2 regions of the Agromyces sp. NPDC029043 genome follow, and region 1 is predicted to be linked to the other one. Evidence: riboswitches for the same ligand, from Rfam matches in the RefSeq annotation. Region 1 holds a riboswitch; the other holds the start of a gene.
The links. Region 1 has a riboswitch for glycine ahead of gcvT (glycine cleavage system aminomethyltransferase GcvT). Riboswitches for the same ligand answer to the same signal wherever they lie in the genome.
Positions count from the first base shown of each region.

Region 2: linked by a shared signal. The riboswitch ahead of gcvP (aminomethyl-transferring glycine dehydrogenase) and the one ahead of gcvT (glycine cleavage system aminomethyltransferase GcvT) in region 1 are both predicted to bind glycine.

Region 1 covers NZ_JBVHVX010000021.1:54,013-64,534, reverse strand. Annotated here, with positions in the region: gene gcvP (aminomethyl-transferring glycine dehydrogenase) at 1-554, opposite strand, end outside; gene gcvH (glycine cleavage system protein GcvH) at 607-978, opposite strand; gene gcvT (glycine cleavage system aminomethyltransferase GcvT) at 1,034-2,215, opposite strand; glycine riboswitch at 2,262-2,369, opposite strand; glycine riboswitch at 2,371-2,459, opposite strand; gene ACZ4TW_RS20265 (NUDIX hydrolase) at 2,601-3,368, shown strand; gene nadA (quinolinate synthase NadA) at 3,365-4,786, shown strand; gene nadB (L-aspartate oxidase) at 4,788-6,392, shown strand; gene nadC (carboxylating nicotinate-nucleotide diphosphorylase) at 6,392-7,273, shown strand; gene ACZ4TW_RS20245 (cysteine desulfurase family protein) at 7,270-8,412, shown strand; gene ACZ4TW_RS20240 (MDR family MFS transporter) at 8,623-10,152, shown strand; gene ACZ4TW_RS20235 (substrate-binding domain-containing protein) at 10,200-10,522, opposite strand, start outside.
Region 2 covers NZ_JBVHVX010000044.1:473-6,444, reverse strand. Annotated here, with positions in the region: gene ACZ4TW_RS23685 (MerR family transcriptional regulator) at 124-765, shown strand; glycine riboswitch at 780-892, shown strand; gene gcvP (aminomethyl-transferring glycine dehydrogenase) at 1,076-3,964, shown strand; gene ACZ4TW_RS23675 (LLM class F420-dependent oxidoreductase) at 4,004-4,951, opposite strand; gene ACZ4TW_RS23670 (hypothetical protein) at 4,971-5,972, opposite strand, start outside.

The DNA of each region.
Region 1 (10,522 bases):
CGGGTCTGGGGCAGCGCGTCGGCGTCGACCACGAACCGGTTCGAGCGGTTCTTCGACGCGCGGCGGGCGAGCAGCATGCCCTCGACGACGGCGGTGCCCTCGTCGAGCATCGACCCGTTGGCGGTGTCGAGCCCGGTGAGGTCGGCGACCATCGTCTGGAAGTTGATGATCGCCTCGAGGCGGCCCTGCGAGATCTCGGGCTGATACGGCGTGTACGCCGTGTACCAGCTCGGGTTCTCGAGCACGTTCCGCTGGATCACGGCCGGCGTGATGGTGCCCGAGTACCCGAGGCCGATCATCGACGTCCGCACGGTGTTCGCGTCGGCGAGCTCCCGCAGCTCGGCGAGCGCGTCGCGTTCGGTCGCGGCGGGCGGGATCACCGAGTCGAGCACCTCGTGCATGCGGATGGCGGTCGGCACCGCGGCATCCATGAGCGCGTCGAGCGAGTCGTAGCCGAGCGCGGCGAGCATCCACTCGTGGTCGCGCGGGGTGGTGCCGATGTGCCGGCGCCCGAAGGCGTCGACGTCGAAGGCCGGGGAGGTGCTGGCGGTCATCGTCTTCCTTGTGTTCGTCGGTCGAGGAGCGGGCGCGGCCCGCGTACGAGACCTACTCGCCCGTGAGGGCGCGGTACTCGTCGTGGCTGAGGAGCGTCGGCAGCGACGCGGCGGTCACCTTGATGAGCCATCCCTCGCCGAACGGGTCGCTGTTGACGAGCTCGGGCGAGTCGACGACGGCCTGGTTCGACTCGACGACCTCGCCGTCGACCGGCGCGAACAGCTCGCCGACCGACTTGGTCGACTCGATCTCACCGACGACGGTGCCGGCGGTGATGGCGGTGCCCGCGGACGGCAGGTCGACGTAGACGACGTCGCCGAGCTTCTCGGCGGCGTAGTCGGTGATGCCGATGGTGACGGTCTCGCCATCGACCTTCACCCATTCGTGCTCGGCGGTGTACTGCAGCTCGGCCTGGTCGGTCATCGGATGCTCCTCTGGTGTCGTGCGGTGCGGTGCGGTGCGGTCGTGGTCGGGGCGCTCAGGCGCCGCGCTTGTAGAACGGCAGGGCCCTGACGGATGCCGCGACGCGCGTGCCGCGGACGTCGACGAACAGGCGGGTGCCCGGCTCCGACAGCTCGGGCGACACGAACGCCATCGCCACGGGGTGCCCGAGCGTGGGCGAGAGCGCGCCGGAGGTGACCTCGCCGACCTCGCGGGCGTCGTCGCCGTCGCCGTCGAACACGGCGTAGCCGGCGCGCGGCGCGCGGCGCCCCTCGGCGGCCAACCCGACGAGCACGGGCGCGCCCTCGGCCGGCCCCTGCTCGATCGCGGACCGCCCGACGAAGTCGCCCTCCTTGGCGAGGGCGACGACGCGGCCCAGGCCGGCCTGCACCGGCAGGATGTCGCGGCTCAGCTCGTGCCCGTAGAGCGGCATGCCCGCCTCGAGGCGCAGCGTGTCGCGGCTCGCGAGCCCGCACGGCACGACGCGGGGCCCGCCGGTCTCGCGCAGCGCCTCCCAGAGTCGCTTCGCGCGGTCGGGCGCGACGTAGAGCTCGAAGCCGTCCTCGCCGGTGTACCCGGTGCGCGCGACGAGCACGGGCTCGCCCTCCCACGTGGCCGGGATGGCCCGGTAGTACTTGAGCGCGGCGACCGCGTCGACGAAGTCCTCGCCGTCGTTGCCGGGGCCGTCGATGCCGAACCCCTCGGTCTGCTGCAGCACCTCGAGCGCGTCGGGACCCTGCAGCGCGATGAGCGCGATGTCGTCGGACTCGTCGAACACCTCGGTCTCGAACGGCGCGGTGCGGCTGCGGAGCTCCTCGGCGACGACCTCGCGGTTCGACGCGTTCGCCACGACCATGTAGCGGTCGGCGCCGGTGCGGTAGACGACGAGATCGTCGATGACGCCGCCGTCGCGGCCGAGCAGGAGCGAGTACTTCGCCTGGCCCTCGGCGATGGCCGACAGCTTGCCGGCGAGCGCGTAGTCGAGCGACGCGGCGGCCTCGGGCCCGACGACCACGATCTCGCCCATGTGCGACAGGTCGAAGAGGCCCGCGTGCTGTCGCACGGCGTGGTGCTCGGCGAGGTCGCTCGAATAGCGCACCGGCATCTGCCAGCCGGCGAAGTCGGTGAACGAGGCGCCCTCGGAACGGTGCACCTCGTCGAGGGGACTGCGTCGCTCGGTGGTGCCGGGGTCGGTGGTGGTGCCGGTTGCGTCGGTCACGAGTTCTCCAGGATCGCGCGGATGGCGCGGCGGTGCGCCGCTCGAGAACTCCCCCTCTGTCATGGGCCTGAGAGCTTCGCATCGCGCCCGTGGGGAGCTGTGCTTTCACCTTCGGCGGGATGGCGCCTGCGCGTCATCCGCTTTCCAGAGTCGGCCTCGTCATCGCGGTGATGCGACCTGAGAGATTGGCGGGGAGGCTTGCTCCTTCGGTGCCGGATGGTGCCGGCTCTCCCGCGATGCGTCGATGGCCCGGTATGCGATTGTGCTCGCAGTCTACAGGGTGCGTCACACGATTCGCGTTCGGGTCACCGTGACTGTAAGCTGTCGGCATCGTGACTTAGAGTCGGCGTGACTCTGAGTGGTCGTTCGAGCGAGAGGCGAGCGGATGTCGCAGCACGACGCGCAGGCGCGCCTGGCCGTCTCCACCGTCATCTTCGCCATCTCGCCCGAGGCCGACGGCGACGGCGCCGTTCGCCCCAGCCTGAGGATCCCGCTCGTCCGGCGGCTGCGCGAGCCCGGACTCGGCCGCTGGGCGCTCCCCGGCGGGTGGCTCCCCGTCGACGAGTCGCTCGCCGCCGCCGCCGCACGCACGCTCGCCGAGACGACGGGCCTCGCTCCCCGCTACCTCGAGCAGCTCTACACCTTCGGCGAGCCCGACCGCTCGCCCGGCGAGCGCGTCGTGTCGGTCGTGTACTGGGCGCTCGTGCACTCCGACGAGGTCGAGCGGGCCGTCTCCGACGAGAACGTCCGATGGTTCGACGAGGACGACCTGCCCGACCTGGCCTTCGACCACGCCGCGATCATCGACTACGCGCTCACGAGGCTGCGCACCAAGCTCGAGTACTCGCGCATCGCGCACGCGCTGCTGCCCGAGCGGTTCACGATGGCCGAGCTCCGGGGCGTGCACGAGGCCGTGCTGCGTCGCCGCCTCGACCCGGCCAACTTCCGCCGCACGGTCGAGGCCTCCGGCACGCTCGTCGACACCGGCGAGCGACTGTCCGGCACGCGGCATCGCCCGCCGGCGCTCTACCGCTTCGATCCCGCCCACTCCCCCGCGGCGCCGCCCTCACCGGCGCCTGCGGCGCCGCGCGACGCGGCATCCGCCACCACCGATCCTCGACCCGGCACCGACAGCAAGGACACCCCGGAATGAGCACCACCCTGCCCGTCACCGCACCCGCCACCGGCGACGCCACGCGCGCGGCGGCATCCGTCGACCGCGCCATCCGGCTCATCACGACCGGGTCCACGGCGGGCTCGACCTGCACGCCCGACCTCGCGAAGGGCCCCTGGGAGTTCGACCGCGGGCCGGTCGGCTACGGACCGGGCTCGTCGATGGGCGACGTGATCCCCACCGGCTCGCCCCGCCAGGGCGCCCTGCCGTCCGAGTACCGGGAGGCGTCCGGCACCGAGCTCGACGAGCGCATCCGCGCCGCGAAGGCCACGCTCGGCGACCGCGTGGTCGTGCTCGGCCACTTCTACCAGCGCGACGAGGTCGTGCAGCACGCCGACTTCACGGGCGACTCGTTCCAGCTCGCGAACGCGGCGATGACCCGGCCCGCCGCCGAGGCCATCGTGTTCTGCGGCGTGCACTTCATGGCTGAGACCGCCGACATGCTCTCGCGCCCCGACCAGGCCGTGATCTTGCCGAACCTCGCCGCCGGCTGTTCGATGGCCGACATGGCCGACACGTCGAGCGTCGAGGAGTGCTGGGAGCAGCTCGAGGAGGTCTACGGCGACCTGACGGCGACCGACGCGTCGGGCCGGGTGCCCGTCATCCCCGTCACCTACATGAACTCGTCGGCGGCGCTCAAGGGCTTCGTCGGCCGCAACGGCGGCATCGTCTGCACCTCGTCGAACGCGACGACCGTGCTGGAGTGGGCGTTCGAGCGCGGGCGGCGCGTGCTGTTCTTCCCCGACCAGCACCTCGGCCGCAACACCGCGAAGGCCATGGGCGTGCCGCTCGAGGCCATGCCCATGTGGAACCCGCGTAAGCCGCTCGGCGGCAGCACGGCCGAGGAGCTGCAGGACGCCCGCGTCATCCTGTGGCACGGGTTCTGCTCGGTGCACAAGCGCTTCACGGTCGAGCAGATCGCGCAGGCCCGCGCCGAGCACCCTGGCGTGCAGGTCATCGTGCATCCCGAGTGCCCGATGCCGGTCGTCGACGCGGCCGATGCCGCGGGGTCGACCGACTTCATCGTCAAGGCCATCCAGGCGGCGCCGGCCGGCTCGACCTTCGCCATCGGCACCGAGATCAACCTCGTGCAGCGCCTCGCCGCCGAGCACCCCGAGCACACCATCTTCTGCCTCGACCCGGTGGTGTGCCCGTGCTCGACGATGTACCGGATCCACCCGGGCTACCTCGCGTGGGTGCTCGAGGAGCTCGTCGCGGGCCGGGTCGTGAACCGCATCGAGGTGGATGACGACGTCGCCGAGCCCGCGCGCGTGGCGCTCGAGCGCATGCTCGCGGCCAAGCCGCCGGCCTCGGTGCCGGTTCCCGCGGGCTCGACGATCGCGGCGGCGAGCCGTGCGCGGGCGGCCGATGCCGCGGGCGCGCCGGTCGGGGCCTGACATGACCCGCGTGCTCGTCGTCGGCTCCGGCATCGCGGGGCTGTGGACGGCGATCCGGGCCGCCGAGGCGGGCTGCGACGTCTCCGTGGTGACGAAGGCGGCGATCGGCGACGGCGCGACGCCGTGGGCGCAGGGCGGCATCGCCGCGGCGATCTTCGCGGGCGACGCGGCGTCGCGCCACGCGGCCGACACGATCGCCGCCGGCGCGGGCCTCAGCGAGGCGGCCGCGGTGCGCGTGCTCACCGACGACGGTCCGGCGCGCATCCGCGACCTCATCCGCTTCGGCGTCGCGTTCGACCGCGACGAGTCCGGGCTGGCTCGGGGCCTCGAGGCGGCGCATTCCCGTGCGCGCATCCTCCACGCCGGTGGCGATCGCACGGGGGCGGCCATCCAGGCCGCACTCGTCGCCACCGTCCGACGTCGTGCCGTTCGCGTGCTCGAGCACACGACGCTCGCCGATCTCGTGGTCGAGCACGGCCGTGTCGTCGGCATCCGGGTCGTGCCCGGCGACCGGGCGGATGGCGCGCCCCGCGAGCTGCGCGCCGACGCGGTCGTGCTCGCGACCGGCGGCGCCGGATGCCTGTACCGGCATACGACGAACCCCGATGTCGCGACCGGCGACGGAGTCGCCGCGGCCGCGCGCGCGGGCGCCGAGGTCGCCGACCTCGAGTTCGTGCAGTTCCACCCGACCGCGCTCGCGGTCCCCGGCACGCCGCTCATCTCCGAGGCCGTCCGCGGCGAGGGCGCGGTGCTGCGCGATGCCGCGGGCCGCCGATTCCTGCTCGACGTCGATCCGCGGGCCGAGCTCGCGCCGCGCGACGTCGTCGCGCGCGCCGTGTGGCGACGCATGGCCGAACAGGGCGGCGTCCCGGTCGGGCTCGACGCGACGCACCTCGGCGCCGAGCGGCTCGCCGCCCGGTTCCCGGGCATCGATGCCGCGTGCCGAGCGGCGGGCTTCGACTGGTCGCGCGAGCCCGTCCCCGTGGTGCCCGCCGCGCACTACGCCATGGGCGGCGTCGTCACCGACCTCGACGGCCGCACGAGCCTGCCCGGCCTCTGGGCCGTGGGCGAGGTCGCCCGCACGGGCGTGCACGGGGCGAACCGGCTCGCCTCGAACTCGCTGCTCGAGGGTGCCGTGTTCGCCGAGCGCGCCGCCCGTGACCTGGCGGCCGCGCCGTCCCTTCCCACCCGCGCCACGGCCCCCGCCGCCCCGGCCGGTACCGCCCCCGTCCAGATCGGCGGATATACGATCCGACGCGCCGGTGACGAGGCCGGGATCGACGGGGTGGTGGATCGTATATCCGCCGGGATGGACGGCACGACCGCGTCGGGCGCGAGCGCGGCGGTGGACCGGGGCGAGCTGCAGCAGCTCATGTGGGACCAGGTCGGACTCGAGCGCGACGCGAAGGGGCTCGCCGCGGCATCCGCTCGGCTCGACGGATGGCACGCACCCGAGCCCGTCGACCGCCGCTCCGCGGAAGACCGCAACCTGCTCGAGCTCGCGCGCCTCACCGTGGCCGCCGCGCTCGCCCGCACCTGCAGCGTCGGCGCGCACACGCGCACCGACGCGGCATCCGTCGCCGAGCCCGAACGAGAGGCCGCCTGATGACCGAACCCCGCGAGATCGAGCGCGTCGCGCTCATGGCGCTCGACGAGGACGCGCCGTGGGGCGACCTCACGGGCGAGACGCTCATCCCCGAGTCGGCGGCGGCCACGGCCGAGCTGGTGGCGCGCGAGCCCGGCGTGTTCAGCGGCGCGCGCGTCGTCGAGGCGGCGTTCCGGCTGGTCGACGCGGCGATCGAGGTCGACGTGGTCGCCGACGACGGCGAGCGGTTCGCGGCGGGCGACGTGCTCGCGCGCGTGCACGGCCCGGCGCGCGGCATCCTGCGCGCCGAGCGTGTCGCGCTCAACCTGGTGCAGCGGATGTCGGGAGTCGCGACGCTCACGGCACGCTACGTCGACGCCGTCGCGGGCACTCGCGCACGCATCGTCGACACCCGCAAGACCACCCCCGGCCTGCGCAGCCTCGAACGGCAGGCCGTCCGCGACGGCGGCGGACGCAACCACCGGCGCTCGCTCTCCGATGCGATCATGGCCAAGGACAACCACCTCGCGGTGCTCACCGCGGGCGGCGCCGACCTGGCCACGGCGCTCCGCGACGCGCGCGAGCGGATGCCGCACACCGCGCACCTCGAGGTCGAGGTCGACCGCCTCGACCAGATCGCCCCGGTGCTCGCGGGCGGCGCCGACACGATCATGCTCGACAACTTCACGATCGACGACCTGCGCGCGGGCGTCGAGCTCATCGCGGGCCGCGCGATCGTCGAGGCCTCCGGCGGCGTGAACCTCGACACGGTCGCCGCGATCGCGGCGACCGGCGTCGACGTCATCTCGGTCGGCGCGCTGACCCACTCCGCCCGGGCGCTCGACCTCGGGCTCGATGTCGTGATCGAGGCACCGGACGGCGCGGCGCGGAGGTCGACGTGATCTTCGCCGATCACGCCGCCACCACGCCCGTCCGCCGGGAGGCGCTCGAGGCGATGTGGCCGTACCTGACGGGTGCCTTCGGCAACCCGTCGAGCCGCCACGGCATCGGCGAGGAGGCGGCTCGCGCCCTGGCGTGGGCGCGGGATGAGGTCGCGGCCGTGGTCGGCGCCCGCGCGGGCGACGTCGTGTTCACGTCGGGCGGCACCGAGGCCGACAACCTCGCGGTGAAGGGGCTCGCGCTGGCCGGCCCGCGCGGCCGGCACGTCGTGATCTCGCCCGTCGAGCACGAGGCCGTGATCGAGGCGGCCGACGCGCTGCGCCGCCTGCACGGGTTCGAGGTCGACGAGGTCGACGTCGACGCGACCGGCATGGTCGTGCCCGCGGCGCTCGAGCGCGTCATCCGCCCCGACACGACGCTCGTGTCGGTGCAGCTCGCGAACAACGAGGTGGGCACGGTCAACCCGGTCGGCGAGCTCGCTCGCGTGGCGCACGAGGCGGGCGCGCTCCTGCACACCGACGCCGTGCAGGCGGCCGGGTGGCTGCCGCTGTCGATGCCGGCGCTCGGCGTCGACGCGCTGTCGCTCGCCGGCCACAAGGTGGGCGCACCGAAGGGCACGGGCGCGTTGATCGTCCGCGGGCGCCTGCCGCTCGAGCCCGTGCTGCACGGCGGCGGTCAGGAGCGTGGTCGACGCTCGGGCACCGAGAACGTGGCCGGTGCGGTCGCGTTCGCCACGGCGCTGCGGCTCGCCGAGTCCGAGCGGGCGGATGCCGCGGCGCGCGTCGGCGAGCTGACCACCCGGTTCCGCGAGCTCGTCGCCGCCGCGGTGCCCGACGCCGTTCCCACCGGTCATCTGGTCGAGCGGCTGCCCGGCACGGTCTCGTTCGTCTTCCCCGGAACCGGCGGCGAGGCCGTACTGCTCGAGCTCGAGCGACGCGACGTGGTGGTGTCGAGCGGGTCGGCCTGTGCCGCGGGCAGCGACGAGCCGTCGCACGTGCTCACCGCGATGGGCGTCCCGCCCGAGGTGGCGCAGACCGCCGTGCGGTTCTCGTTCGGCGCGGGCACCGACCGGGCCGATGTCGAGACGGCTGCGGCCGCCCTCGCACAGGCCGTGTCGGCGGTCCGCGATATCGTCGCCTGAGCGCGCCGCGAGCATCGCGGCCCGCCCGGGTCGATGCATGAGCATGCGTCGGCCGAAACGGGAATAGCGCGCGCTGCGGGCCGGTTCCCGTACTCGTCGCCGATCGCGCCATCGCGGTGACGACCGCTCATCCGTCGGCAGACCGACGCGATTCCGCCACGACATCGACACGACGTAGACACGAGACGAACGACGAGCAAGGACGCGCACGTGACCGAACGCACCGCACCAGGCACCGACTCCATCCGAATCCCCGACGAGGCCGACCGCGCGTTCGACGAGCAGGTACTCGCCGCGCGGCCCGAGCACGGCGCCCGCAACACCCGCGTGATCTGGCTGCTGCTCGCCGCGACGTTCGTGGTGTTCCTCAACGAGACGATCATGAGCGTCGCGATCCCGCACCTCGTCGACGACCTCGACATCACGCTCTCGGCGGCGCAGTGGCTCACGACGGCCTTCATGCTCACCATGGCCGTCGTGATCCCGATCACCGGCTTCCTCCTGCAGCGCTTCCCGACGCGGCCGATCTTCGGCACGGCCATGACCCTCTTCTCGGCCGGCACGCTGCTCGCGGCCCTTGCACCGGGGTTCGAGGTGCTGCTCGGAGCCCGCATCGTACAGGCGACCGGCACGGCGATCATGATGCCACTGCTCATGACGTCGCTGATGACGCTGGTCGCGCCGTCCGACCGCGGTCGCTTCATGGGTCGCGTGTCGATCGTGATGTCGGTCGCGCCCGCCGTCGGCCCGGCGCTGTCCGGGCTCATCCTGAACTACTTCGGCTGGCGGTACATGTTCTGGTTCGTGCTGCCGTTCGCGGTGGCGATGCTCGTCATCGGCCTGCGCCGCGTCGAGAACATCGGCGAGACCCGCGTGTTCCCGATCGACGTCGTGTCGGTCGTGCTCTCGGCGATCGGCTTCGGCGGCCTCGTCTACGGGCTGAGCCTCGTCGGCGGCGTCGTCAGCGGACGCTCCTCGGGCGATGCGGCAGCCATGTGGATCGCCCTCGCCGCGGGCGCGGTCGGCATCACCGCGTTCATCGTCCGGCAGCTGCTGCTCCAGCGCCATGACCGGGCGCTGCTCGACCTGCGCACCTTCCGCACCCGGAACTTCGCTGTCTCCATCGCGCTGATGGCGGTGATGATGGCGGCGCTGTTCGGCACGATCATCCTGCTGCCGATCTACCTGCAGGATGTCGCGGGGCTCGAGCCCCTGGCGACCGGGCTGCTGGTGCTGCCGGGCGGCCTCGTGATGGGCCTGCTCGGCCCGACCGTGGGGCGACTGTACGACCGCGTCGGTCCGACGCCGCTGCTCGTGCCGGGCAGCATCGTCGTGAGCGCCGTGCTCTGGTCGCTCACGCTGGTGACCGAGTCGACGCCGCCGTGGATGATCCTCATTGCCCACGTGGCGCTGTCGACGGCGCTGGCGTTCATGTTCACGCCGCTGTTCACGAGCGCGCTCGGATCGGTCGAACCGCACCTGTACTCGCACGGCTCGGCGACGGTCGGCACGCTCCAGCAGGTGGCCGGCGCCGCCGGCACCGCTCTGTTCATCACGGTGATGACCGCGACCGCGGCCTCCGCCGAGGCGGCCGGAACCGCCGAGATCGCAGCGCAGGCCGCGGGCGTGCGGAACGCGTTCCTCGTCGGCGCGATAGTGTCGCTGTTCGCCATCGTCGGATCCACGCTGGTGCGGCGGCCGGCCGACATGGTGCACGGCGCGGGCGGCGCCGCGCACTGAAGGTCGGGGTCTCGGCCGGCGTCTCGTGCGCCGGCCGCGGCTCGGGCTCAGCCGCAGTTCGGGCGGCAGGTGCGCTGCGAGAGCGCGTCGACGAGCACGGTTCCGAGGTCTTCCGGCTTGGAGGCCGAGTAGGCGGCGCCCTTCGTCGCGGCGGCGATCTGCTGCATGGCCCCGAGGTCGGTGTCGGGCCCGAAGCCGATCATGATGACGGCGACCGGCTTCGCGGGGTCGTCGATCTTCTTCAGCTCGGCGAGCAGCTGGTCGAGGTTGAGGCCGTTCTGGTCCTCGTTCTTGCCGTCGGTGATGACGAGCACCGAGTTGACCTTGTCGGGGTCGTAGTTCTCGCGCACCCGCTTCACCGCGTCGAGGG
Region 2 (5,972 bases), on a different contig from region 1:
TGGTGATGTGGGAGATGATCGGTCCCGAGGGGCGTACTCTGAGACGCGGACCTCGACAGATGAGGCCGATCCGAGCGTTGCGAGGAGTCTGCAGTGGGCGATCAGCCTTTCGACCGGGATGCGGTGGCGGACCGAGATGCCGAAACGGCATCGACCGGTGACGCATCGACCCCAGAGCAGGCGGGTGGCGCAGGTCCGTCGACACCCACCCAGGGCAGCCTCGACGACGTCGTCCCCGGCCTCTTCCCGAACGACACCGTCCCCGACGAACTCGTCGGCTACCGCGTACCGAGCGCCTGCCAGATCGCCGGCATCACCTACCGTCAGCTCGATTACTGGGCACGCACCGGCCTGGTCGTGCCGTCGATCCGTGGCGCGGCGGGCTCCGGAAGCCAGCGTCTGTATTCCTTCAAGGACATCCTCGTCCTCAAGATCGTCAAGCGGCTCCTCGATACCGGCATCTCGCTGCAGAACATCCGTGTCGCGGTCGATCACCTGCGTAAGCGTGGCGTCGAAGATCTTGCCCGCATCACCCTGTTCTCCGACGGCACGACGGTCTACGAGTGCACGTCCGCCGAAGAGGTCGTCGATCTCCTGCAGGGTGGTCAGGGCGTATTCGGCATCGCTGTGAGCGGCGCGATGCGCGAGCTCACCGGCACCATCGCCGATTTCCCCGGCGAGCGCGCCGACGGCGGTGTGAGCGAGACCGCACCCGAGGACGAACTCGCCGCACGCCGCAAGAGCCGCACTCGCCGCACCGGCTAGACTGGCTGGTACGTCGCACCGTCACGGGAGAGAGTCGTACCGCGCACCGTCAGGTGGGGGAGTCCGGCCGCCGAAGGAGCAACACCTCCTCGTCAAACTCTCAGGCACCCAGGACCGTGATGGAGACGACGTCTCTGGAAAGTGATGGGTTCGCTCATCCGCCCACGGTGAAAGGCCGCCCCGACGACGACGCCGGGTCGGCTGAATCTCTCAGGCGTTCCGGGTCGGCACCGCCCGACTCCCGAACATGACAGAGGGGGAGGACCCTACGGTCGGCTGCCGCCGATCGCTGGCGAGAGGTCCGCCCGTCATGTCGTCCGCTCCGCAGTCCCGCACGTTCGTCGACCGTCACGTCGGCCCCGACGCCGAGGACACCGCACGCATCCTCACCGCGATCGGCGTCGGCTCCCTCGATGAGCTCGCCTCCGTCGTCGTTCCCGGAGTCATCGCCGACGATCCCGACGACAACGGGCTCGATGCCCTGCCCGCACCGCTGTCCGAGCCGCAGGCGCTGGCCCGCCTCGCCGCACTCGCCGACGCCAACACCGTCGCACGCTCGATGATCGGACTCGGGTACTACGGGACCCACACGCCCGGTGTCATCACCCGCAATGTGCTGGAGAATCCCGCCTGGTACACCGCGTACACGCCGTACCAGCCGGAGATCAGCCAGGGACGCCTGGAGGCGCTGCTCAACTTCCAGACCATGGTCGGCGACCTGACCGGCATGGAGGTCGCCAACGCGTCGATGCTCGACGAGGCGACCGCCGCCGCCGAAGCGATGACCCTGATGCGTCGCGCGGTGAAGTCGTCGTCCAAGCGACTCGTCGTCGACGACGACCTGTTCCCACAGACCCGGGCCGTCATCGAGACCCGTGCCGAACCTCTCGGCATCGAGATCGTCGAGGCCTCGCTGCATCCGCAGCTGCCCGATGCCGGTCTGCCCGAGGGCGACTTCTTCGGCGTGATCCTGCAGGTGCCCGGGGCGTCGGGCCGTGTTGTCGACGCCGCACCGATCATCGACGCCGCCCATGAGCGTGGCGCACTCGTCGCGGTCGGCGCCGACCTGCTCGCCCTGACGCTCATCACCCCGCCGGGTGAGCAGGGCGCCGATGTCTGCTTCGGCACCACCCAGCGCTTCGGCGTCCCGATGGGCTTCGGCGGACCCCACGCCGGCTATCTCTCCGTGCACAGCAGGCACGCCCGGCAGTTACCCGGCCGCCTCGTCGGCGTGTCGAAGGACGCCGACGGCAACCTCGCCTACCGCCTTGCGCTGCAGACCCGTGAACAGCACATCCGCCGGGAGAAGGCCACCAGTAACATCTGCACGGCGCAGGTGCTGCTCGCCGTGATCGCCGCGATGTACGCCTCGTATCACGGTGCCGACGGCCTGGCCGCCATCGCCCGCCGTGTCCATGCGCGGGCCGCGCTCGTCGCCGACAGTCTGGCCGCCGCCGGATTCCGGATCGAGCACTCCACCTTCTTCGACACCGTCCTCGTACGTGTTCCGGGACAGGCCGGGGCCGTCGTGGATCACGCCAAGGCGCACGGCAACGTGAACCTCCGACACGTCGACGACGATCTCGTCGGCATCGCCTGCGACGAGACCACCACCGACGCCGACATCACCGCGGTGCTGGGCGCATTCAGCGCCGGCAACGTCACGCCGCGCTCCTTCGCCCAGGACATCGAGACGCGCACGAGCGAGTACCTCACCCATCCGGCGTTCACCCGCTACCGCACCGAGACCGCGATGCTGCGCTATCTGCGCCGCCTGTCCGACAAGGACATTGCCCTCGACCGCAGCATGATCCCGCTCGGGTCCTGCACCATGAAGCTCAACGCGACTACGGAGATGGAACCCATCACCTGGCCCGGCTTCGCCGAACTCCACCCGTTCGCGCCCGCCGCAGACACCGCGGGTATCCGCGAGTTGATCACCGAATTGGAGAGCTGGCTGGTCGCCATCACCGGCTATGACCGGATCAGCTTGCAGCCCAACGCCGGATCGCAGGGCGAGTACGCCGGGCTGCTGGCCATCCGCCGCTATCACCTCAGCCGAGGGCATGATCATCGCGACGTCTGTCTGATCCCGTCGAGCGCTCACGGCACCAACGCGGCGTCGGCTGTGATGGCCGGGATGCGTGTCGTGGTTGTCGGCTGCCGCGAGAACGGCGACGTCGACCTCGACGACCTGCGCGCCAAGATCGACGCCCACCGCGACACCCTGTCCGCGTTGATGATCACCTACCCCTCGACACACGGTGTCTTCGAGCACGACATCGCCGACATCTGCGCCTCGGTACACGACGCCGGTGGCCAGGTGTACGTCGACGGTGCGAACCTCAATGCCCTTGTCGGACTGGCCCGTCCGGGCCGATTCGGCGGTGACGTCAGCCACCTGAATCTGCACAAGACGTTCTGCATCCCGCACGGCGGTGGCGGGCCCGGCGTCGGACCGATCGGTGTTCGGCATCACCTCGCGCCGTTCCTGCCCGGGCATCCGCTCGCCGACGAACTCCCCGGCGACATGACGATCGCGGCGGCGCCGTACGGATCGGCGTCGATCCTGCCGATCACCTACGCCTACATCGCCATGATGGGTGCAGACGGCTTGCGCCGGGCCACGCTAACCGCGATCGCGTCGGCCAACTACGTCGCCCGACGCCTCGCCGAGTACTACCCGGTGCTCTACACCGATCACGCCGCCGGCGCCGCCGACGACGAGGTCGGTTATGTCGCCCACGAGTGCATCCTGGACCTGCGGCCGCTGACCAAGGCGACCGGCGTCACCGTCGACGATGTGGCAAAGCGCCTGGCCGACTACGGTTTCCACGCACCGACGATGAGCTTCCCGGTCGCCGGCACCCTCATGGTCGAGCCCACCGAGAGTGAGAACCTCGACGAGCTCGACGCGTTCATCGACGCCATGGTCGCCATCCGCGCCGAGATCGACGACGTCGCCAAGGGCACCTGGCCGGTGGAGGACAATCCGCTGCGTGGTGCGCCGCATACCGCCGAATGTCTTGTCGCGCAGTGGGATCATCCGTACTCCCGCGAGACCGCGGTCTACCCGTCGGGTCTGCCCTCGGCCGGCGCTCGCGCCAAGGTGTGGCCGGGTGTCCGACGCATCGACGGTGCGTTCGGCGACCGCAACCTGGTGTGCAACTGCCCGCCGATCGAGGCGTTCAGCGAGTAGCGGCGGCAGACGGCCCGGTAGACCGCCCGGTGCAGTGCGTCAGATGAGGGGCGCGAGGGTCTCCCCGAGGAGGCTTACGCGTCCCTTGATGTGACCGTTCGCCGGAGCGTTCACCGTGAACCCGTCCACGCCGGCGGCCTTGAGGTCGGCGAACCGCTGCGCCACCTCGTCGGGATCGCCGACAATCGTCGACGACCGTCGGACCTCGGCACGCGGATTCCTCGCGAGATAGGCCTCGAACTCGGCGACGGCCTGCTCGTGGGTGGGCGCGACACATGCCGAGGTCTGCAGGCTGACCGTGATCTCCGCGCGGTCGCGGCCGAGCTTCTCGCAGTGACCGGCGAGCGCGTCGAGTTTGCGGCCGATCTCGGCGGGTGCACAGATGATGTTCGACTCGTCTGCGTACTGTGCGACCATCCGCAGCGTCTTGCGCTCACCGCCGCCACCGATCATCACCGGGATACGACCGAGCGGAGCAGGCGAGTTGATCGCCTCCACGACCTGATAATGCTTGCCGTCGAGTGAGGGCCGTTCGCCGCGCAGCATCGGCAGAATGATCTGCAGGGCCTCCTCGAGTTTCTCGAATCGGTCGGTGAAGGTGCCGAATTCGTAACCGAGAGAATCGTGTTCGAGTTCGAACCAGCCGGCGCCGATACCGAGTTGACCGCGTCCGGCCGAGACCAGGTCCAGGGCGGTGACCGACTTCGCGAGCAGCGTCGGGTTGCGGTAGGTGTTGCCGGTGACCAGCGCCGACAGCCGCACCCGCGAGGTGTGCTGGGCCAGCGCCGCGAGCAGCGTGTAGCACTCGATCATCGGTTCGTCGGGTTCGCCCAGAATGGGCAATTGGTAGAAGTGATCCATCACCAGGACGGTGTCGAAGCCGGAGTTCTCCGCTTCGACGGCCTGCGCCGTGATGATCGGGAACAACTGATCCGGGCGGACATCCGGGTAGGTGAAATTCGGGATCTGATAACCGAGGAGAGTCACCACCCCGACGCTACGCCCCTCAGCTCCCGGCGGGGCGCGGCGCGGAATCGGGGCCGAAGACGAGCCGGTTGATGGAGATCGTCGCCGCGGTCTCCGGTACCGGCATCGGGTCACGGGTGTTGGGGAAGGTCACCGTCGCGGTGGCTGTCGGCAGCGGTGCGTCGCCACGGAATCCGAGTTGCGTCAGCTCCTTCAACTGCTCGGCCTTCATCGCGAACGAGAAGAACTCGGCGACCGCCGCATTCGCGACGTCGGACACCTGATCACCGGCCAGCCGGATGACCGGATAATCCGCCAGCGGCGTCGGACCACCCGGCACCACCTCGGCCAATGTCGCCGTGGCGTCATCCTTGGTGAGCTGATAAAGACGCTGCTCGGTGATGGGCACGACGCGGATGCTCGCTGCCTGCAGGGACGGGGCGTCGGCGATGGATGTCGCCGCTCCCGTCGGGGTGCCGTCCGGCGACTGCGGTGCCCCGTCGATGAGTTCGGTCACGGTGGTGGTGACCTGATCGGAGGCGGCGTCGGCCGCGGAGAGGGGACCGGTGGTCCGGGTGATCGCGGATGCGACGGCCTGCGCACTGAGCGAGGTGGCGTCCGATCCGCTGCCGCGCGGCATCGCCATACGTAGCGAACCGATGCCGTTCAGGCCGACGGAGGAGAGGCTGTCGTTACGCGCCTGCAGCGTGGGGACCTGCGTCCACTGCAATTGCCCGTCGAACGCCGTCGCCAGTTCGGGCGACATCGCCAGGACGACCGGTGAGGTCACCAACGACGACGGCTCGCCCTCGAGGGCGGTGGGGCGGGCGGTGGCGAGCTCCGCCGACCAGATCGACGACTGCGGCACCCAGGCGGCCGGGAATGTGCCCATGGACGCCGGATCCCAGGTGCTCGTCAGCCCGTCGAGGGTGACCTTCGCATCGCCCGGACGCACAGCCACGTCGATGCAGTGATCCCGCACGACCGGAGCCGTCTTGTTGTAGTTCTCGGCAATCGTCTTCAGTGCCTCGGCGATATCCGG